DNA from 4 places in the Streptomyces sp. NPDC019396 genome. Region 3 is predicted to be linked to each of the others. Evidence: riboswitches for the same ligand, from Rfam matches in the RefSeq annotation. Region 3 holds a riboswitch; each other region holds the start of a gene.

What was found. Region 3 has a riboswitch for cyclic di-AMP ahead of ABZ532_RS09905 (M23 family metallopeptidase). Riboswitches for the same ligand answer to the same signal wherever they lie in the genome.
Positions count from the first base shown of each region.
Region 1: it holds a riboswitch for cyclic di-AMP, as region 3 does, so the genes downstream of both, ABZ532_RS09020 (LysM peptidoglycan-binding domain-containing M23 family metallopeptidase) here and ABZ532_RS09905 (M23 family metallopeptidase) in region 3, are expected to answer to the same signal.
Region 2: it holds a riboswitch for cyclic di-AMP, as region 3 does, so the genes downstream of both, ABZ532_RS07330 (NlpC/P60 family protein) here and ABZ532_RS09905 (M23 family metallopeptidase) in region 3, are expected to answer to the same signal.
Region 4: it holds a riboswitch for cyclic di-AMP, as region 3 does, so the genes downstream of both, ABZ532_RS13235 (M23 family metallopeptidase) here and ABZ532_RS09905 (M23 family metallopeptidase) in region 3, are expected to answer to the same signal.

Region 1 covers NZ_JBEYBS010000006.1:107,051-112,170, forward strand. Annotated here, with positions in the region: gene ABZ532_RS09000 (aspartate aminotransferase family protein) at 1-1,324, shown strand, start outside; gene ABZ532_RS09005 (XRE family transcriptional regulator) at 1,397-2,002, shown strand; gene ABZ532_RS09010 (DUF6126 family protein) at 2,013-2,153, shown strand; gene ABZ532_RS09015 (tyrosine-protein phosphatase) at 2,175-2,990, opposite strand; cyclic di-AMP (ydaO/yuaA leader) riboswitch at 3,399-3,552, shown strand; gene ABZ532_RS09020 (LysM peptidoglycan-binding domain-containing M23 family metallopeptidase) at 3,557-4,531, shown strand; gene ABZ532_RS09025 (SGNH/GDSL hydrolase family protein) at 4,719-5,120, shown strand, end outside.
Region 2 covers NZ_JBEYBS010000005.1:75,711-80,830, forward strand. Annotated here, with positions in the region: gene ABZ532_RS07325 (hypothetical protein) at 1-348, shown strand, start outside; gene ABZ532_RS07330 (NlpC/P60 family protein) at 508-1,650, opposite strand; cyclic di-AMP (ydaO/yuaA leader) riboswitch at 1,649-1,839, opposite strand; gene pcrA (DNA helicase PcrA) at 2,071-4,548, shown strand; gene ABZ532_RS07340 (M23 family metallopeptidase) at 4,639-5,120, opposite strand, start outside.
Region 3 covers NZ_JBEYBS010000007.1:20,306-25,425, forward strand. Annotated here, with positions in the region: gene ABZ532_RS09900 (PrsW family intramembrane metalloprotease) at 1-684, shown strand, start outside; gene ABZ532_RS09905 (M23 family metallopeptidase) at 709-1,734, opposite strand; cyclic di-AMP (ydaO/yuaA leader) riboswitch at 1,776-1,910, opposite strand; gene ABZ532_RS09910 (PP2C family protein-serine/threonine phosphatase) at 2,131-3,276, opposite strand; gene ABZ532_RS09915 (MerR family transcriptional regulator) at 3,486-4,235, opposite strand; tRNA gene ABZ532_RS09920 (tRNA-Met) at 4,398-4,471, opposite strand; gene ABZ532_RS09925 (DUF5988 family protein) at 4,641-4,841, opposite strand; gene ABZ532_RS09930 (FBP domain-containing protein) at 4,907-5,120, opposite strand, start outside.
Region 4 covers NZ_JBEYBS010000009.1:156,260-161,379, reverse strand. Annotated here, with positions in the region: gene ABZ532_RS13245 (pitrilysin family protein) at 1-1,135, shown strand, start outside; gene ABZ532_RS13240 (pitrilysin family protein) at 1,132-2,535, shown strand; cyclic di-AMP (ydaO/yuaA leader) riboswitch at 2,807-2,975, shown strand; gene ABZ532_RS13235 (M23 family metallopeptidase) at 2,988-3,761, shown strand; gene ABZ532_RS13230 (GntR family transcriptional regulator) at 4,016-4,702, shown strand; gene ABZ532_RS13225 (HPr family phosphocarrier protein) at 4,830-5,111, opposite strand.

The sequences.
Region 1 (5,120 bases), on a different contig from region 3:
GCACGGCAGGTATCTCAACCACCAGCTGCCGCGCATGCTCCGCACCATCGGCTTCGACAAGGTGTACGAGCGCGGTGAGGGCGCGTACTTCTGGGACACGGACGGCAACGACTACCTCGACATGCTCGCCGGCTTCGGCGTCATGGGTCTCGGCCGGCACCACCCCGTCGTGCGCAAGGCCCTGCACGACGTGCTCGACGCCTCGCTCCCCGATCTCACCCGCTTCGACTGCTCACCCCTTCCCGGGCTGCTGGCCGAGCAGCTGCTGGCGCACAGCCCGCACCTGGACCGGGTGTACTTCGGCAACAGCGGTACGGAGGCCGTCGAGACGGCCCTGAAGTTCGCCCGGTACGCCACGGGCAGACCCAGGGTCCTGTACTGCGCCCATGCCTTCCACGGGCTGACCACGGGTTCCCTCTCGGTCAACGGTGAGGCGGCCTTCCGCGACGGCTTCGCCCCGCTGCTCCCCGACACGGCCGTCGGGCTCGGCGATCTGGCCGCGCTGGAACGGGAGCTGGGACGCGGGGACGTGGCGGCCTTCGTCGTGGAGCCCATCCAGGGCAAGGGCGTGCACGAGGCCCCGCCCGGTTTCCTGCCCGCCGCACAGGAACTGCTGCGCCGGCACCGAGCCCTGCTGATCGTGGACGAGGTGCAGACCGGCCTCGGCAGGACCGGGGACTTCTACGCGTATCAGCACGAAGCCGGGGTGGAGCCCGATCTGGTGTGTGTGGCGAAGGCGCTCTCGGGCGGCTGTGTCCCGGTCAGCGCCACCCTCGGCAGGGACTGGATCTTCAAGAAGGTCTACTCGTCCATGGACCGGGTGCTGGTGCACTCGGCGAGCTTCGGCGCGAACGCCCAGGCGATGGCCGCGGGGCTCGCGGTGCTCGCGGTCCTGGAGGACGAGCAGCTCGTCGCGAACGCGAGGGCCATCGGTGAACTGCTGAAGTCGCGGCTCACCGCCCTCGTGGACCGCTACGAGCTGCTGAAGGAGGTCCGCGGCCGGGGCCTGATGATCGGCATCGAGTTCGGCAGGCCGTCCTCGCTGAGACTGCGCGGCCGGTGGACCATGCTGCAAGCCGCGCGCAAGGGACTCTTCGCGCAGATGGTGGTGGTGCCGCTGCTCCAGAAGCACCGGATCCTCACCCAGGTCTCCGGGGACCATATGGAAGTGATCAAGCTGATTCCACCGCTGGTCATCGGAGAGGCGGAGGTCGACCGGTTCGTTGCGGCGTTCACCGCCGTGATGGACGAGGCGCACGGGGGCGGCGGGCTGATGTGGGACTTCGGCAGGACGCTGGTGAAGCAGGCTGTGGCCCAGCGCTAGCGTCCCCGGGAGCCGCTTTGCCTCTGAGGCAAGAAATTTGCCCCAGAGGGAAGATCCTGGCGCAATGGACGCATGAGTCCTTCCGCCTCAGAGCCTCCGGGGCAGCCGGTGGGCGAGCTGCCCGATATGGCCCCGCGGCTGCGCGACCTTCGCCGCCGCCGCGGTCTCACCCTGGAGGCAGCCGCCCGGCGTGCGTGCCTGTCACCCGCGCATCTCTCCCGGCTGGAGACCGGCCATCGGCAGCCTTCGCTCCCGATGCTGCTCGCCCTCGCGAGGATCTACGGCACGACCGTCGCAGAGCTGCTCGGTGAGCACCCACCGGAACGCGACTCCGTCATCCGCGGTGGCGGGATGGGACCCGCTGAGGCCGACGGCTGGAGCTACCGGCAGGCCGGCGGCCGGGGCCGCGCCATGCAGGCCCTGCGGGTGCGGGTGCCCCACGGGGCCCAGGGTGATCTGGTGCGGGTCCATCCGGGTGAGGAGTGGCTCTACGTCCTGGACGGCCGGCTCCGGCTGGGCCTCGGGGACACCGTCCATGAGCTCGCCCCGGGGGACAGCGCGCACTTCGACTCGCTCACCCCGCACCGTATCGCCTCCGCCACACCAGGCGGGGTCGAGCTGCTGTTCGTCCACACCCTGCTCCAGAGCCCCGATCCGCACGCGCGACCGCACACCTGAGGAGACCCGCATGCCCGATGCACTTGAGAAGTCCTCGCCGAGCGACCAGAAGTTCCCGCTAGGCCTGGCCGTCCGGCTGTTCGCCTACCTGGTCGCGGGCCACCTGTTCGCGGCGTTCCTCTACCTGCTGTTCACGGTCGGCGGGCAGTGAGGCCGGGGGCGCGCGGAGGTATCAGGCCGCGCCGTCCAGCAGACGGTCGCGCAGCCGCTCCCGGGTCTCGGGCGCGATGCCGAGCCCCTCGGAGAGATAGCGCTCGGGGCCGCCCCAGGTCTCCTCGATGGTCTCGAAGGCCGCCGCCAGGTATTCCGCGCGGGCATCGAAGAGCGGGTTGAGCAGGTCCATGACCTCGGGGGACATGCCGGCGGACGAGGTGTCGCTGCGGCGCACCTTGTAGCGGCGGTGCGGATCGTTCGACTTCAGGTAGTCGGCCTCGATGGCGTCCCGCTCGACGCCCACCGCGAGCAGGGAGATCGCGATCGACAGGCCCGCGCGGTCCTTGCCCGCGGCGCAGTGCATCAGGGCGGGGACACTGTCCTCGGCGAGGGAGTGCAGCACGCTGCTGTGCTCCTCGGTCCGCTCCTTGATCATCTTCCGGTACGAGTCGGACATCCGGCCGGCCGCCTTGCCGTCGGCGAGGATCGAGCGCAGCTGTTCGAGATTGCCGTCGCGCACCATCATCCAGAACTCGGCGCCGTCGGCGGGGTCGCTGAGCGGGATGTTCACGTTCCGCACTCCGGGCAGCTCGACGTCGGCCCCCTCGAGCTTGTGGTCGGCCGCGTTGCGGAAGTCGAAGATCGTGTGGAGCCCCAGGGACGCGAGGAACACCGCGTCGTCGGCGGTGGCGTGGGCGAGGTGACCGCTGCGGAACAGTCTGCCGTGCCGCACCCGGCGCCCGTCCACGGTCGGCAGACCGCCCACGTCCCGGAAGTTGCGCACGCCCGAGAGCTCGGGCTCGGTCGAAGGGACCTGGGGCAGCTGCTGCGTCACGGGGGCTCCTCCGTGTCTGCGGTTGGCGTCGCGCGCCGACGACGGCGTGCACCTGACCATACGACATGGATTCCTCGGGAAATCACCCTGCCCGAAGTGGGTCTGTCTGAGGTTAATGCCGGTTCTGTCCGATTTGATGAATTGGGGAAGGGTGCACCGGTAAGGAATGAGATGGGATTCCCGTCGTGAGCGGGATCATATTCGTGACGGTCCGTTGCCGTGTCTCCCCATCAAACCCCTTTGCGTATAAGGCAATCAAAGATCCGTAATCCACGCAGGGTGACCGGAAAATCCCCGTTGATATCGCACGGGTGAATGCCGACCGAATAGGACTGCTTGTACCGCTCGCCCGACTCGCCTACGGTCGCCGCAATCCGGTCGGACCGCCGAATCCTGCCGCCGTCCGGAATTCCGCACACACCCACGCGTGGCAGGAGCGGGGGACCCAGGTAAGTCGCCGTCCCGGGATTCCGGACGGCTCGGGGTGTAGCCGTGCCATCGCACGGCCGGGCAGCTCCAGCCCGAACCCGACAGCTCACCTCGCAGGCGCCGGAGAGGAATTCGCCATGCCCGGACGGGGTAAGCACCGCCGACCCAAGACCAGCCCGCTCGCTCGCGGATTCGTCGCCGCGGGAACCGGTGGCGCCGCCATCGCACTCCCGCTCATCGGCGCCGCAGGCGCGGCGCACGCCACGGGGAAGTCCGCTCCCGCGGCCACCGCCGAGCACACCGCCGCAGTCGCCCGACAGGCCGCCGCCCCGCAGTCGGTGGCCGCTGCGAAGCCGCCCAGGACCTACACGGTCGTGTCCGGCGACTATCTGTCCAAGATCGCCGAAGAGCAGCAAGTCCGCGGCGGCTGGAAGAAGCTGTACGCCGAGAACCGCGAGGTCGTCGGCGAGAACCCCTCACTGATCCACCCGGGCCTGAAGCTCGCCCTCGGCACCGCGGCGAAGGCCGCGCCGCCGACCGAGCGCCCCGCCCAGGCGCCGGCGAAGAGTGAGCGAGCCTCGCGGTCGGCCGACCGTACCGCCGATGCCCCCAAGGCCGCCCCGGCCGCCCCCAGGGTCAAGGCCGAGGCCAAGGTCGAGGCCGCCGCCCCCGCGGCTGCCGAGGCCCCGTCCGTGAAGAGCAAGGAGTCCTTCTACTCCGCTCCGGTCGCCGGAGGCATCAGCACCGCTTACCGCACCCCGGGTGCCATGTGGTCCAGCGGCTACCACACCGGTCTCGACTTCATCGCCTCCGTCGGCACCTCGGTCAAGTCCGTCGGCCCCGGCACCGTCGCCTCGGCCGGATGGGCCGGCGCGTACGGCAACCAGGTCGTCATCCGGCACGCGGACGGCACCTACTCCCAGTACGCCCACCTCTCCTCCCTCTCCGTCTCGGCCGGGCAGAGCGTGAGTGGCGGACAGCAGATCGGCCTCTCCGGATCCACCGGCAACTCCACCGGTCCGCACCTCCACTTCGAGATCCGCACCACCCCGAACTACGGATCGGACATCGACCCGCTGGCCTACCTCCGCCAGCACGGTGTGAGCCTCTGAACCACTCCCTCCAACTGACGTGACGTCAGTGACGTCCGCCGCTCCCCACCTGACGCGGGGAGCGGCGGACGTCTGTGTGCCGCCGGTATTCCCGTCCGCCGGAAACCGGCTCGGTGGTCTATGTCACGCCCCGTCAACCCCTCCTACGGTGGCGTAGGTCACTTCGCGCGGTGAAAGATGTCGTGACGTGGCAGACGATTCGAGATCAACAACAGACACACTATTCGGGTCGTACGCGGCGATCGGTGACAGCTTCACCGAGGGCGTGGGGGATCCGGGGCCCGACGAGCAGTTCGTCGGCTGGGCAGACCGCCTCGCGGTGCTGCTCGACGACCGTGTACCGGAGCACACCTTCCGCTACGCCAACCTCGCCGTACGCGGCCGGCTGCTCGACCAGATCGTGGAGGAGCAGGTTCCCCGGGCGAAGGAACTCGCCCCCGACCTGGTGACGTTCTGCGCGGGGGGCAACGACATCATCCGGCCCGGCACCGACCCCGACGACGTCGCCGAGCGCTTCGAACGCGCAGTGGCCGACCTCCGCGCATCCGTCGGCACCGTCATGGTGACCACCGGATTCGACACCCGGGGG
Region 2 (5,120 bases), on a different contig from region 3:
TTCACGTTCATGGAGCTCGACGAGTTCGCCAGGGCGCTCGACAGCGGGGAGCCCACTTCCTCGCAGTGGTCCGACCTCCTGTCGTCCGATTCCCACCGAGGACAGTGGAACCTTCTGCGTCGCCTCCATGCGGATGACGTGCTGCGGAACATGTTCCCGACTGTCTCGCACGGGGCCGTCCGGCTGCGGGTGGATCCGTTGGACGGAACGAGCCGTCAGGTCCTGGTGCACGAGCTGGACGAGGAGCGCCATGAGGTCATGCGCGTGGGGGTGCCCGGGGCCACGTGGACCGAGGTGCCGACCGGCGATCTGATCGCCTGTCTGCGAGCTGCCTTGAACAGGGAGTGATCCCGGCAGCCCGGTGAAGCCGAACCCCGCCAGGTCGTCCCTGGCGGGGTTCTTCGCGCTCATGCGTTCGGCCCGCACGCAGCGGCCAGGTCACCCCGATCGACGGGGCCGCGGCGCCGCTCGCCGTGCCGGGGAACGCCGTGCCGGGCCGGATCCCGCTCAGGCCGGGCGCACGCTCCCGTAGATCGGCATGTAGTAGATCGATTCCTCGCGGACGTTCGCGCCCGGCTTCGGGGCGTGGATCATCTGCCCGTTGCCGATGTAGATCCCGACGTGGCTGATGTCGTCGTAGAAGAACACGAGGTCGCCGGGGACGAGGTCCTTCGCCGCGACCCGCTGTCCCACCTCGACCTGGTCCCAGGTGGTGCGGGGCAGATCGACACCGGCCGCGCGCCAAGCGGCCTGGGTGAGGCCGGAGCAGTCGTAGGAGCTGGGTCCGGTCGCGCCCCAGACGTAGGGCTTGCCGATCTGGCTGCGGGCGAAGGACAGCACCTGCTGCGCCTTGGCGGCGTACGAGCCGGCGGAGGTGCCCGCGCCGGTCCCCGTGCCCTGCTGCTCCTGCTGTGCCCGGCGTTGGGCCTCGGCCTCCGCTCTGGCCTCTGCCTCGGCCCTGGCCTTCGCCTCCGCCTTGCGGTGTGCCTCTTGCTCCCGCTGACGCTCCAGTTCCGCGAGCCGTGCCTTCTCCTCCGCCGTCAGCTTCGACAGCAGCTCCCGTGCCTCGGCGAGCTTGCGCTGCACCGTCTCCTTGGTGGTGCGCAGCGATGCCTGTGAGTCGCTGAGCTTCTCCAGGCTCCTGGTCGCCTCCACGCGCTGCTCCGCTGCCGCAGACCGCTGCTCCTCGAAGTCGGTGACGGCTTCACGCTGTTCTTCGGACAGCCGGTCCATCAGGCGCGTCTGGTCGAAGTACTCCTGCGGGCTGTCCGCGAGGAGCAGCGCGGCGGTCGGTGTGACCGTTCCGGTGCGGTACTGGGCGGCGGCGTACGAGCCGAGTGCGCGACGGGCTTCGTTCAGGGACTCCGTGCGCTCCGCGGCGTTGTCGAGGAGCTGGTCCACCTCGCGGCGCTGCTGCGTCGTTTCCTCTTTGGCGCGGTCGTACTGCTGGGTCGCGGTTCCGGCCTGGCGATAGAGGTCGTCGACCTTCTTCTGGACCTCTTCGACACTGGGCTGCGGTTCGGCCCGGGCGCTCTGCGTGGACAGCAGGGTGACGCCCGCGATGGCTGCCGTCGTGAACCCGACGGCGGGATTCTTCGTACGTGTACCCGTAAGGGCACGCGCCTTGCGATGCGATGCCAAGGCAGGCATCTCCTTCCGTTTGCCGCCTACCGGGTTAGCTGTCGGGTTCGGACGGAACGGAAGGTTGTCCTACGGGCCTTGCTGAACGTGGCCCGATTCACCCCGGTGGGGCCCCTCTTGTGCCGGTGGGCACAAAAGAGTTGGGTCCCCGGTTCCTCACCTTCCTTGCGGAATGGTCGGATTCGGCGCGAGCTGCCCGATTGGCGTTGGTCGCCGCGGGGGTACGGGCTGCCTTGGCGAGCACGCTAGCCAAACTGTGGCGCTCGTGTGAAGGTCGGTGCGCATTATGTCCGATACATTTCCGTTACCTTGGCGTGTCGTGGCCGCGACTTCACGGAATGTGACGAGCTGGATTGGCGTGATCGCGACGCGTGATTCAGGCGAAGGCGGCGGCGGGCTGTCAGTGCGGCGGCCTAGACTCGTAGAGCGATGAGCAGCCTCTTTGACGACAGCTTCCTGGCCGGCCTCCAGCGCTCTGCAGCCTCGGAGGAGCCCCCGCCTCCGGAGCCCGACGAGCACGCCCCCGCCGAGGACGTCCCGCACGACCTCTTCGGGGGTCGCTTCGACGTGCCTCCGACCAGGGACGAGTACTACCGCAGTGGTGTGCCGCGCCCGGCCGTGGACCCCGTCGCGCTGCTGGAAGGCCTGAACGAACAGCAGGGCGCCGCCGTCGCCCACACCGGCTCGCCGCTGCTCATCGTGGCCGGAGCGGGTTCCGGAAAGACGCGGGTGCTGACCCACCGGATCGCCCACCTGCTGGCGACCCGCAATGTCCACCCAGGGCAGATACTGGCCATCACCTTCACCAACAAGGCCGCGGGCGAGATGAAGGAGCGGGTCGAGCAGCTCGTCGGCCCCCGTGCCAACGCGATGTGGGTCTCCACCTTCCACAGTGCCTGCGTCCGCATCCTGCGCCGCGAGAGCAAGAAGCTCGGCTTCACCTCGTCGTTCTCGATCTACGACGCCGCCGACTCGAAGCGGCTGATGGCCCTGGTGTGCCGCGATCTCGACCTCGACCCGAAGAAGTTCCCGCCGAAGTCGTTCAGCGCCAAGATCTCGAACCTCAAGAACGAGCTGATCGACGAGGAGGCCTTCGCCGATCAGGTGGCCGGGGGCACCTCCCAGGCCGGAGGCTCCGGGGGAGGCTTCGAGAAGACGCTGGCCGAGGCGTACCGGATGTACCAGGCGCGGCTGCGCGAGGCCAACGCCCTGGACTTCGACGACATCATCATGACCACCGTTCATCTGCTCCAGGCGTTCCCGGACGTGGCCGAGCACTACCGGCGCCGCTTCCGGCACGTCCTGGTGGACGAGTACCAGGACACCAACCACGCCCAGTACACCCTGGTGCGCGAGCTGGTCGGCGAGGGATACGAGGACCTGCCGGCCGCCGAGCTGTGCGTCGTCGGTGACGCCGACCAGTCGATCTACGCCTTCCGCGGCGCCACGATCCGCAACATCCTCCAGTTCGAGGAGGACTATCCGGACGCCACCACGATCCTGCTGGAGCAGAACTACCGCTCCACCCAGACGATCCTCTCCGCCGCCAACGCCGTCATCGAGCGCAACGAGAGCCGTCGTCCCAAGAACCTCTGGACGAACGCCGGCGCCGGAGCGCAGATCACCGGCTATGTCGCGGACACCGAGCACGACGAGGCGCAGTTCGTCGCCGACGAGATCGACCGGCTGACCGACGCGGGCGAGGCCAAGGCGGGCGATGTCGCCGTCTTCTACCGGACCAACGCCCAGTCCCGTGTCTTCGAGGAGATCTTCATCCGCGTCGGCCTGCCCTACAAGGTCGTCGGAGGAGTGCGCTTCTACGAGCGCAAGGAAGTCCGGGACGTCCTCGCCTATCTGCGGGTCCTCGCCAACCCCGAGGACAACGTCCCGCTGCGCCGTATCCTCAACGTCCCCAAGCGCGGTATCGGCGAGCGCGCCGAGGCGATGATCGACGCCCTCGCGCTGCGCGAGAAGATCACCTTCCCGCAGGCGTTGCGGCGCGTGGACGAGGCGTACGGCATGGCGGCCCGTTCGGCCAATGCCGTGAAGCGCTTCAACACGCTGATGGAGGAGCTGCGCACGATCGTCGAATCGGGCGCGGGCCCCGCCACCGTCCTCGAGGCGGTGCTGGAGCGCACCGGATACCTGGCCGAGCTCCAGGCATCCACCGACCCGCAGGACGAGACCCGTATCGAGAACCTCCAGGAGCTCGCGGCGGTCGCCCTCGAATTCGAGCAGGAGCGGGGGGCCGACGAGGGTTCCGGCACGCTCGCCGAGTTCCTGGAGCAGGTCGCACTCGTCGCGGACTCCGACCAGATCCCGGACGAGGACGAGGAGGGCAGCGGAGTCATCACCCTCATGACGCTGCACACGGCGAAGGGCCTGGAGTTCCCCGTCGTGTTCCTCACCGGCATGGAGGACGGGGTCTTCCCGCACATGCGGGCGCTCGGCCAGGCCAAGGAGCTGGAGGAGGAGCGGCGGCTGGCGTATGTGGGGATCACCCGAGCCCGTGAGCGGCTCTATCTGACCCGCTCGTCGATGCGCAGCGCCTGGGGCCAGCCCTCGTACAACCCGCCGTCCCGTTTTCTGGAGGAGATCCCGGACGCGCATCTGGAATGGAAGCGGACGGGACCGATGGCCGCCCCGGCGGGTCCGGTCTCCGGGATCACCTCCTCGCTCTCCTCGTCCCGGTCGCGTTCCGGCCCCTCTGGATTCGCGACCAGGCGGGCGGCTGACAAGCCCGTCATCGCGCTGGCGGTCGGAGACCGGGTGACACACGACCAGTTCGGTCTCGGCACGGTGATGGCGGTGACGGGACTGGGCGCGGACGCCCAGGCGACGATCGACTTCGGGGACACCAAACCGAAGCGGCTGCTACTGCGGTACGCGCCGGTCGAGAAGCTGTAGCGAGAGGGGCCGGGGTGCGGTGAAAGCCGCACCCCGAAGGGGCGGAGGCGGAGCGCGGGGCGTCGTACGTCCGCCTACGTCTGTGCCGGATCAGGTCGGGTCGAGACCGTGGCCGCGCAGCCACGACAGCGGGTTTATCGCGGAACCGCCGCCCGGACGTACCTCGAAGTGCAGATGCGGGCCGGTGGAATTGCCCGAGTTGCCGGAGAAGGCGATGACGTCACCGGCTTTGACCGATCCTGAGCGGATCTTGGTGCTGCTGAGGTGGCAGTACCAGGTCTCCGTGCCGTCAGCGGCCGTGACGATCGCCATGTTGCCGTAGGCGCTGTTCCACTGGGTGCGCACCGTGCCATCGGTGGCGGCCTTCACCTGCGTCCCGTAGGAGACGGGGAAGTCGATGCCGGTGTGCATGGACATCCAGTTGACGCCCGCCTGACCGAAGTAGGCGCTGAGCCCGTGCTGGCTGACGGGCAGGGCGAACTTCGGGCGCAGCGCCTCGCGGCGGGCGGCTTCCGCCTCGCGCTTCTTGCGGTCCGCCTCCTGGCGCGCCTTGAGGTCGATTCGCTCCTGGG
Region 3 (5,120 bases):
TCGGGATTCTCGTCCGGCACGGCGGCGACGTTCGTCGTACGGATCGTGATGTCGCCGTTCGCCCATCCGCTCTTCACCGTGCTGACCGGTATCGGCTTCGGTGCCGCCGCGCTCACCGCCCGGCGCCGGAAGCTGCACAGGGCCGGGCTACCGCTGCTGGGCCTGATCCTGGCGATCGGCATGCACGCGCTGTGGAACGGCTCGGCGGTGTTCGGGCCCTGGGGCTTCTACCTCGTGTACGGAGTCGTCATGGTGCCGGCCTTCGCACTGCTCACCTGGCTCGCGGTCTGGAGCAGGCAGCGCGAGCTGCGCACGATCGCGTCCCAGCTTCCCGCGTACGCCGAGGCAGGCTGGCTCTCCCCCGCCGAGCCGCTCGCCCTGTCCTCGATGCGGGCGCGCACACTGGCCCGCGACACGGCGGCGCGCATACACGGGAGCGCGGCGGCCCGTGCCGTTTCCGAGTACGAGACGTTCGCGACCTCGCTGGCCTTTCTGCGGCACCAGGCGCACCGGGGCACGGCAGGGCCCGACTTCGTCGCGCGTGAGCAGGAGCTGCTGCATCACCTCTGGCAGCGCAAGCATGTCGCGACACCGGCTCTGACCTATGCGGCGAGGGCGACGGGGCGCGCCCGGATACCTCCGCCGCACCGGGACTACGAGGACTACAACCCCTACCGGCACTAGGGCGTCAGCTCTTGCGACTCGGGGTCAGACGCTCAGGCCCTTGTCCCGCAGCCAGGCGGCCGGATCCACACCTTCGCCGGACGGGGTGTGCACCTCCAGGTGCAGATGCGGCCCGGTGACATTGCCGGTCGCACCGACGCGTCCGATGGTGTCGCCCGTGCCGACCTCCTGGCCGGCGCCGACGGTCATCGACGACAGGTGGCAGTACCAGACCTCGGAGCCGTCCTCGAGCTCCAGCACCACGCGGTAGCCGTACGCGCCCGACCAGCCCGCGGACTTGACGGTCCCTCCGTGCACGGCCTTCGCCGGGGTGCCGGTGGGGGCCGCGAAGTCGAGACCGGTGTGGTAGCCGGACGACCACATGGAGCCGGCCTCGCCGAAGGTGGAGGTGAGGGTGTACGAGGACGTGGGCAGTGAGTAGCTCGCGGCGAGCTCGGCGAGCCGGGCGGCCTCAGCGGCCTCCTCCGCCTTGCGCTGGACCTCGGCGGCCTTGGCCTCCGCCTCCGTCTGCTGCTTCTTCGCCTCGGCCGCGGCGCTCTCCGCGGCGGCCTTCTCGGCAGCCGCCCGCGCCTCCGCCTCGACCTTGGCCTGCTGCTGCTCGGCCTGCTGGAGGATCCGGGCGCGCAGCGCCTCGCCCGCGGTGCCCTGCTGGGCGCTGACCGGCTCTGCGGTGTCAGTGGTGGTGGCGAGGGACATCGCGGTGAGCGGTGCGCCCGCCGCATCGTCCGCGCCCTGTTCGTCGGAGCCGTCGCCCGATATCAGGGAGCCCACGCCGGGCAGTGACTCGGCGTCCGGGAGGTTGTCCGCGATGGTGTCGGGCAGTGAGATGGAGACGGCCGGCTTGTCCTGCGCGGTGGCGATGCCGCCCGCGCCGACGGCTGCGATCACGCCGACACCGAGCACGGTGGAGCTCCGGGCGAGGCCGCCCCGCTGCTTGACGACACGGTGCCTGCCGCGGACCGGCCGGACGGACTCCTCCGTCGGGTTCCACTCCTCCGCCCCGTCGGAAGCGATCCACTCGGCGGTCGGGACCCACTCGGTGGTGGGAATCCCCTGGAGGGCAGGCTCGTTGGACGCCACGGAGGCGTGCTCCTTTCCTTCCTTCTCGCCTACCGGGTTAGCTGACGGGTTCGGAGCAGGAAGGTCTCCTACGGGCACACGAAGTACCCGATTCACCCCAAGTGGTGGTTCCCCGGTTCCCTTGCGGGATTCGGCGCGTGCGCACGGTGCCGTCTCTTGCGACGACTGGGACAACCGCGCTGCGTTATCGAACGTTAATAGACGCCGAGGCTCTATTCCAAGCCGTTCCACTTGATCATTAACGATTTTCGGCCTGGACGTACCGCCCGCTAGGTGGGTGAATCGGGCGAGTTGACCGCCCCTCACGCCACATTGTTCACCGTTGAATATCTGACGATTCGTCACATACTCCGGGCGGGGCAGACCTCAGGGCACCACCGGCAGCGTCCTGCGCCTCGCCGGCTGCCGCACACCCGGCCTGCCGACCGCCAGCAGCGCCATGTCGTCCGTGAGCCCGCCGCCCGTGTGCCGCCGTACATCGGCGACGACCGTGTCCAGCAGCTCGTCCGGCCCGGGAAAGACATGGCCCCCGAGCCGCGCCTGCGGATCGTAGAAGGTCCCGTGCCGATCGCGGGCCTCGGAAAGCCCGTCCGTATAGAGGAGCAGCGTCGCCCCCGGCGGAAACGGCGCGTCGTCCGCGCGGTCCGGCCAGCGGGCGAGATCCCCCATGCCGAGCGGCAGCGCGTCCTGGCTCGGCTCCAGCATGTCGAGCGCGCCGTCCGCGTACAGCACGATGGGCGGCGGATGGCCCCGGTTGACGATCCGGACGCGACCACCGTCGTGCGGGATCTCCGCCAGGACCGCCGTGGTGAACCCCTCGACCTCGTCGAGTCCGTGCGCCCGAGTGTGCTCCCGGGCCAGCGCCCGTTCCAGACGCTGCGCGATCGTCTCCAGCGAGGACTCCTCATCGGCCACCTCGCGGAACGCCCCGAGCAGCACCGCCACCGTCGCGACCGCGTCCAGCCCCTTGCCGCGGACGTCCCCGACCACCAGACGGACACCGAACACGGTGTCCTGGACGGCGTAGAGATCCCCGCCGATGAACGCGTCCGCCTGCGCCGCTTCGTAGCGCGCGGCCACATGCAGCCCGCCGATCCGCTCGGCGGGCTCGGGCAGCACAGCGAGCTGCGCCGCCTCGGCGATGACTCGGGCGGAGGCGAGCCGCTCACCGCTGCGGCGGAGTACGCGGTTGATGTAGAGGGCGACGACCGACACCGTCAGCACGGTGAAGACCTCGGTGGCCGGCGGCACCTGGCCCACCGTGCCGTTGTAGACGTTCAGCCCCAGCACGGTGAGCACGCTGACGACCATGGCGACCACGGTGCCGCGCCATGTGTAGAAGGGGGCGGCGAGCAGCGGAGCGGCGGCGAAGAGCGGCGAGGCGCGGTACGCCTCCGGGGTGAACAGGTCGAAGACCACACCGGCGATGATCATCAGCCAGGGCAGCAGCAGCACGAGGACACGGCCGCCGGTGTTGCGCCGGAATCCCTCGTCGCCGCCGTACTGTGCCAAGACTGCTCTCCTGCCCGGTCCGCCCGCGGCCGCGGACGAAAACCGCGTCCCACCCAGGCTGGCCGCAGCCGCACCGGGGGGCGAGTCGCCGTCGGCCAACCGGACTACGGCGCGGGGAAGGCGTGGTCACCACCAGGGGATGGTCACCAGGGGGCCCTCCTGGTGACCGTACCGCAGGGGCGGTACGTACGCGGGTCGGCTGAGCGGTCTCAGTCGTCGCTCAGGTGGCGCTCCGCGTACACCTTCATCGCGTCACGCACGAACTCCGCCGTGCCCTCCGCGTACCGGTCGTAGTTCTTCGCGAAGCGCGGATCGGCGACGTACATCTCGCCGAGCCCGATGACGTACGACTTCGTCGGTGTGACCGTCACCGCCAGCCACTCGACGTGGCGCCCCGCGATCGCCTGCGCCTCCTCGCCGTCCACGGCGAGACCGCGCTCGCGGGCCCGCGCGAAGTCACGGGCGATCGCGACCTGACGGTCCTGGAAGTCCTTCTTCTCCTCGTGGCTCAGTGAGCGCCACCAGCCGTCCCCCTTCTCATAGGCGTCCCGGCCCCAGCGCTCGGTCACCTCCTGCTCGTACCGGGTGTGATCGAAGCCGTCGAAGACTTCCTCCGCCATGAGTGCTTCTCCCTTCTCCGTGCGGTCGAGAGTGGTCCGCACCGAGGCGATCTGCCGCACGATGCGCTCCTGCTCCTGCTCGAGCAGTCTCAGATGCGTACGCAGTGCGGCAGCCGTGTCCCTCTGCCCCGCCAGGACGTCCGCGATCGCGGGCAGCCCGAGGCCGAGCTCACGCAGCAGCAGGATCCGCTGGAGTACGACCAGGGCGTCCTGGTCGTAGTAGCGGTAGCCGTTGCTGCCGATACGGCTCGGCACCAGCAGGCCCAGCTCCCCGTAGTGCCGGAGGGTGCGGCTCGTGGTGCCGGCCTTCTTGGCGATGTCCTGGATCGACCACTCCATGACCTTCACGGTAGAAGTTGACGCTACGTAAAGGTCAAGTGCCTATCCCGACGGCCGAGCTCGTATCGCGGCGGCATGTGCGGAACGTGCGGAACGTACCGGCGGCCGCATGCACTGAGGGCCCGGATCCAGCTGATGCTGGATCCGGGCCCTCAGTTTGAGTAGCGGGGACAGGATTTGAACCTGCGACCTCTGGGTTATGAGCCCAGCGAGCTACCGAGCTGCTCCACCCCGCGTCGGTGAACACCACTCTACGCTATGCGGAGCAAGATCCAAACCACTTTCCCGTCAGAACCGGGGCGGGGCCGGAATCCGTACGGCACACGACCTCCCGCACCCGGGCGGCGGCCGTCCCGCCACCCCGGGATTTTCCGCTGACCAGCGGCTGGACGGCTGGACGGGCGACTATTCGGCGACCTCTGTCCGCTCCCACCACTCGTACACGGTCAGCCGCCCTTCCGAGCTGTCCTCGTGGCGCGTGGTGGCCTTGAAGTGCTCGTAGCCGCCGTGGTGCGGAATCTTCAGTTCCTGTCCTGGCGGCGTGATCGGGACGATCTTCCCCTGCAGATCGTCCGGTCCGCCTTCCAGGCGTGCCTTGGTAGCCATGCCTCCAGTCTTGCCACCCCGGGGACGACCCGCACGTCCGGACTCGACCGCCGGGCCCGGACGGCTCAGCCGCCGGCGACTCCTAGCGCGTCCAGGAAGCCGAAGAGGTTGCCCCGGGTGCGCTCGATCTGCTGCTCCACCGTGAGGGACTCCTTCAGACGACCACCGGGGGCCGGGACCCTGATCCCGCGTACATAAAGGGAGCAGGCCAGGTCGGTGCACATGTACACACCGGCCGAGTTGCCCTCCCGGCCTGCGGGCCCCGCCTTGCGGGCGGTC
Region 4 (5,120 bases), on a different contig from region 3:
CAACGGTCACTTCGAGCTGGTCCAGGGGGCCGGCGGCTCGCTCAACGGCACCACCAGCTTCGAGCGCACCAACTACTTCGAGACCATGCCGACCCACCAGCTGGAGCTCGCGCTCTGGCTGGAGGCCGACCGCATGGGCTCGCTGCTCGCCGCGCTCGACGAGGAGTCCATGGAGAACCAGCGGGACGTCGTCAAGAACGAGCGCCGCCAGCGCTACGACAACGTCCCCTACGGCACGGCCTTCGAGAAGCTGACGGCCCTGGCGTACCCCGAGGGCCACCCTTACCACCACACCCCGATCGGCTCGATGGCCGACCTGGACGCGGCGACCCTCGAGGACGCGCGGCACTTCTTCCGTACCTACTACGCGCCCAACAACGCCGTGCTGTCGGTTGTCGGCGACATCGACCCCGAGCAGACCCTCGCCTGGATCGAGAAGTACTTCGGCTCCATCCCGTCCCATGACGGCAAGCAGCCGCCGCGCGACGGCTCGCTGCCCGAGACCATCGGTGAGCAACTGCGTGAGGAGATCGTCGACGAGGTCCCCGCCCGCGCCCTGATGGCCGCCTACCGGCTGCCGCACGACGGCACACGGGAATGCGACGCCGCAGACCTGGCGCTCACCGTCCTCGGCGGCGGGGAGTCGTCCCGGCTGCACAACCGGTTGGTGCGCCGCGACCGCACGGCGGTCGCCGCCGGCTTCGGTCTGCTGCGACTGGCCGGGGCGCCGTCGATGGGCTGGCTGGATGTGAAGACCTCCGGTGGTGTCGAGGTACCCGAGATCGAGGCCGCCGTGGACGAGGAGCTCGCACGGTTCGCCGCCGACGGGCCGACGTCCGAGGAGATGGAGCGCGCCCAGGCCCAGCTGGAGCGCGAATGGCTGGACCGGCTGGGCACCGTCGCGGGCCGCGCCGACGAACTGTGCCGGTACGCCGTGCTGTTCGGCGACCCCCAGCTGGCGTTCAGCGCCGTCTCGCGGGTCCTGGACGTCACCGCGGACGAGGTGCGGGCCGTCGCTCAGGCCCGGCTGCGGCCGGACAACCGCGCGGTGCTGGTGTACGAGCCCGCAGCCGCCGCTGCCGCCGCGGCAGAGGACAACGACGACGCCGACGACGCAGAGGGGGCCGGACAGTGACCGAGGCTGCCGTGACCATGGACTTCCACCCGCAGCCGCAGCCCGGGCTGGCCCGGCCGTGGGCCTTCCCCGCGCCCGAGCGCGGCGCGCTCGGCAACGGACTGACGGTGCTGCGCTGCCACCGCCCCGGCCAGCAGGTCGTGGCCGTTGAGATCTTCCTCGACGCTCCTCTGGACGCGGAGCCCGAGGGCCTCGACGGCGTGGCCACGATCATGGCCCGAGCGCTTTCCGAGGGCACCGACAAACACACGGCGGAGCAGTTCGCCGCCGAGCTGGAGCGCTGCGGCGCCACCCTCGACGCACACGCCGACCACCCCGGCGTCCGCCTCTCGCTCGAAGTGCCGGTCTCCCGGCTGCCGAAGGCCATGGGCCTGCTGGCCGAGGCCCTGAGGGCGCCGCTGTTCGCGGACAGTGAGGTCGAGCGGCTCGTACGCAACCGGCTCGACGAGATCCCGCACGAGACGGCGAACCCGGCCCGCCGCGGCGCCAAGGAGCTGGCCAAGCAGCTCTTCCCGGCGTCCTCGCGGATGTCGCGGCCCCGTCAGGGCAGCGAAGAGACCGTGGCAGGCATCGACTCCGCTGCCGTCAGGGCTTTCTATGAGGCCCATGTGCGGCCCGCCACCGCCACGGCCGTGATCGTCGGTGACCTCGCCGACGTCGATCTGGACGCCGTGCTGGCCGACACCATCGGCGCCTGGACCGGCAGCGCGGGCGAGCCCCGCCTCATGGCGCCGATCACCGCCGACGACACGGGCCGTGTCGTGATCGTCGACCGTCCCGGCGCCGTTCAGACCCAGCTGCTCATCGGCCGCATCGGGCCGGACCGCCATGACAGCGTCTGGCCGGCCCAGGTCCTCGGCACCTACTGCCTGGGTGGCACCCTCACCTCGCGCCTGGACCGCGTCCTGCGCGAGGAGAAGGGCTACACCTACGGAGTGCGGGCCTTCGCCCAGGTGCTGCGCTCGGCCGCCCCCGCGGCCCCGGGTGGTGCCACCGGCGCGGCCACGCTCGCCATCAGCGGCTCCGTCGACACCCCGAACACCGGCCCGGCGCTCCAGGATCTCGTCACGGTGCTGCGCACGCTCGCCGCCGAGGGCCTCACGGACGCCGAGCGCGATGTGGCTGTGCAGAACCTGGTGGGTGTCGCCCCGCTGAAGTACGAGACCGCCGCCTCCGTCGCCGGCACGCTGGCCGACCAGGTGGAGCAGGGTCTCCCGGACGACTTCCAGGGACAGCTGTATGCCCGGCTGGCCGCCACCGGCACCGTCGAGGCGACCGCCGCGGTCGTCAGCGCCTTCCCGGTGGATCGGCTTGTCACGGTCCTCGTCGGTGACGCCGCGGAGATCGAGGAGCCGGTCAAGGCGCTCGGAATCGGCGAAGTGACCATTGTCACCGGCTGATTGACGGGAGTGAGCCGAAGGTCCGTGGAGCCAGGAGGCATCCGCGGGTGAGGACCTGCACGGGCCCCGTTGGCGCATGCTCAACGGGGCCCTTCTCTTTGCCCGTTCATCCCTCTCCGCACCTGCCCGTTTGTCCGTTTTGTTGGAGAGGCTGCCTGTCTGCCCTGTGGGATGTGCGACAAAATCTCGTGTTCATTTGGTGATTGGCCGAAGATCGGCTTAGCGTCTTCTGCACTGTCCGCTCGTTGATATGCGCCGCACCTGCGGCAACGGGCAGCTATCGCCGAGTCCCCGTCGGGCGCAAGCCTGGGGAGCCGGGGACCCACAAGTCCCGTGGGGTGAATCGGTACGCCTTCGCGCATCCGCGTGGAGGGGGACCGTAGGAGACCTTCCTGCTCCGAACCCGTCAGCTAACCCGGTAGGCGAGAAGGAAGGAAAGGACAAGCCACTTCATGGCGTTCACCCGTGCCACCGGGAAGCATCGTGGTCCGAGCCGGCTGACGCGCAAGCGTGCGGGCATCGCCGGGGCCGCGGCGCTGGCCACCACCGGCGTCGTCGGAACCCTCGCCTCACCCGCCCTCGCCGCCGAGCCGGAGAGCCCCTCCGTCGAGGACACCGGTCTGAACCAGGTGGTCATCGTCGGCGACACGCTCGCCAAGCAGGTCGGCGCCCAGGCCGACGTCCAGCAGGAAGAGGCGGACCTCGCCGCGTCCAAGGCCAAGGCCGAAGCCGACGCGAAGCGCAACGCCGAGCTCCGGGTCAAGGCCGCCCGGGATGCCGAGGAACGCGCCGCCCGTGAGGCCGAGCGCAAGCGCCTGCTGTCGTACAACCTTCCCGTCGCCGGGTCCTATGTCAGCACCGACTACCACTCGGGCGGGGCCATCTGGTCCTCGGGCAGCCACACCGGCATCGACTTCCACGCCTCCTCCGGGTCCAAGGTCGTCGCGGTCGGCACGGGCACCGTCGTGGAGGCCGGCTGGGGTGGCGCGTACGGCAACAACGTCGTGATCAAGATGAACGACGGCACGTACACCCAGTACGGCCACCTCTCGTCCATCAGCGTCTCCGTCGGCGAGCGGGTCACCCCGGGCCAGCAGCTCGGACTGTCCGGCTCCACCGGCAACACCACCGGCCCGCACCTCCACTTCGAAGCCCGTACGAGCCCCGAGTACGGCTCGGACATCGACCCGGTGGCCTATCTGCGCGGCCACGGCGTCAAGGTCTGACCGAACCGCAACGCGGCAGGCGAAGCTCCGATCCGCGCGCGGTCCCACGGCGCGCGGAGCACGAAGGCTCCGGCCCGGTCATCGAGACCGGCCGGAGCCTTCGGCATTTTCCGGCCAAAAGATATCCATGGACCGGAGCGGGCCATCGGAATTCCGTCCCATTGTCATAGAGTCACCGAACAGACGTCGCTCGACTGATCGACTGGATCTCGCGCGGAGTGAGCGGATGCAGCGGATTTAGGCGGAGGTTCGGTATGCGCATTCCTGCGCGCTCGGTATGCACGGCAATCCGCGACGACATCGTGTCCGGGGTCCTGGAGCGTGGCAGCCGGCTCGCCGAGGAGCAGTTGGCCCGTCGCTACGGCGTCTCGCGCGTCCCTGTGCGCGAGGCGCTGCGCACCCTGGAGTCCGAAGGCTTCGTGGTGTCCCGCCGGCACGCCGGCGCGTGTGTCGCCGAGCCCACCAGGCAGGAGGCCGCCGACCTTCTGGAGACCCGCGTGCTGCTGGAGCCGCTCGGTGCTGCCCGGGCCGCGCAGCGGCGTACCGAGGCCCATCTGAAGGTGCTGCGCGGCCTGGTAAGACTGGGCCGGGAGCGGGCTCGCGGCGGCCAGGGCGAGGATCTGCGGTCACTGGGCGGCTGGTTCCACGAGACGCTGGCCCAGGCGTCCGCCAGCCCCGGGCTGATCACCTTGCTCACCCAGTTGCGGTACAAGATCGCCTGGATGTACGCGGTCGAGCAGCCGGTCCAGCCGATGGAGTGCTGGTCCGAGCATGCGGCGATCGTGGACGCGGTGGCGCGCGGGGACGCGGAGCGCGCGCGGGCGCTCACCGCGGTGCACGCGGAGCGGACGGCCAGGGCGCACCGGCTGCGTATTCCGCCGCCGCGCCCGGCGGTGAGGGTTTCGCAACATCCCGTAAACACAGCGAGCGCGCGTGATTAACACAGGTGCCGTATACAAAAGAGGTTCAATAAACGATTTCCGGGGGGTGTGCCCCCAGGCGTGAATTGCTGTGCCTTGGTGCTCCCGGTATTCCGGTGGCGATCCTCTTCATAAATGCTGCGCCAATTCACACGGTCTCGGGCAGTTCCTCAAGTCCTTCGGCCACCAGCTTCGCCAGCCGGTCCAGTGCCGCCTCGGCGCCGTCCGCGTCGGAGGCGAGCACGATCTCCTCGCCGCCCTCCGCGCCGAGGCCGAGCACCGCCAGCATCGAGGCGGCGTTGACCGGGCTGGCGTCGGCCTTGGCGATGGTGACCGGAATGCCCGCGGCCGTGGCGGCGCGGACGAAGATCGAAGCGGGGCGGGCGTGCAGGCCCTCGGCCCAGCCGACATGGACGCGGCGCTCAGCCATGGTGATGCC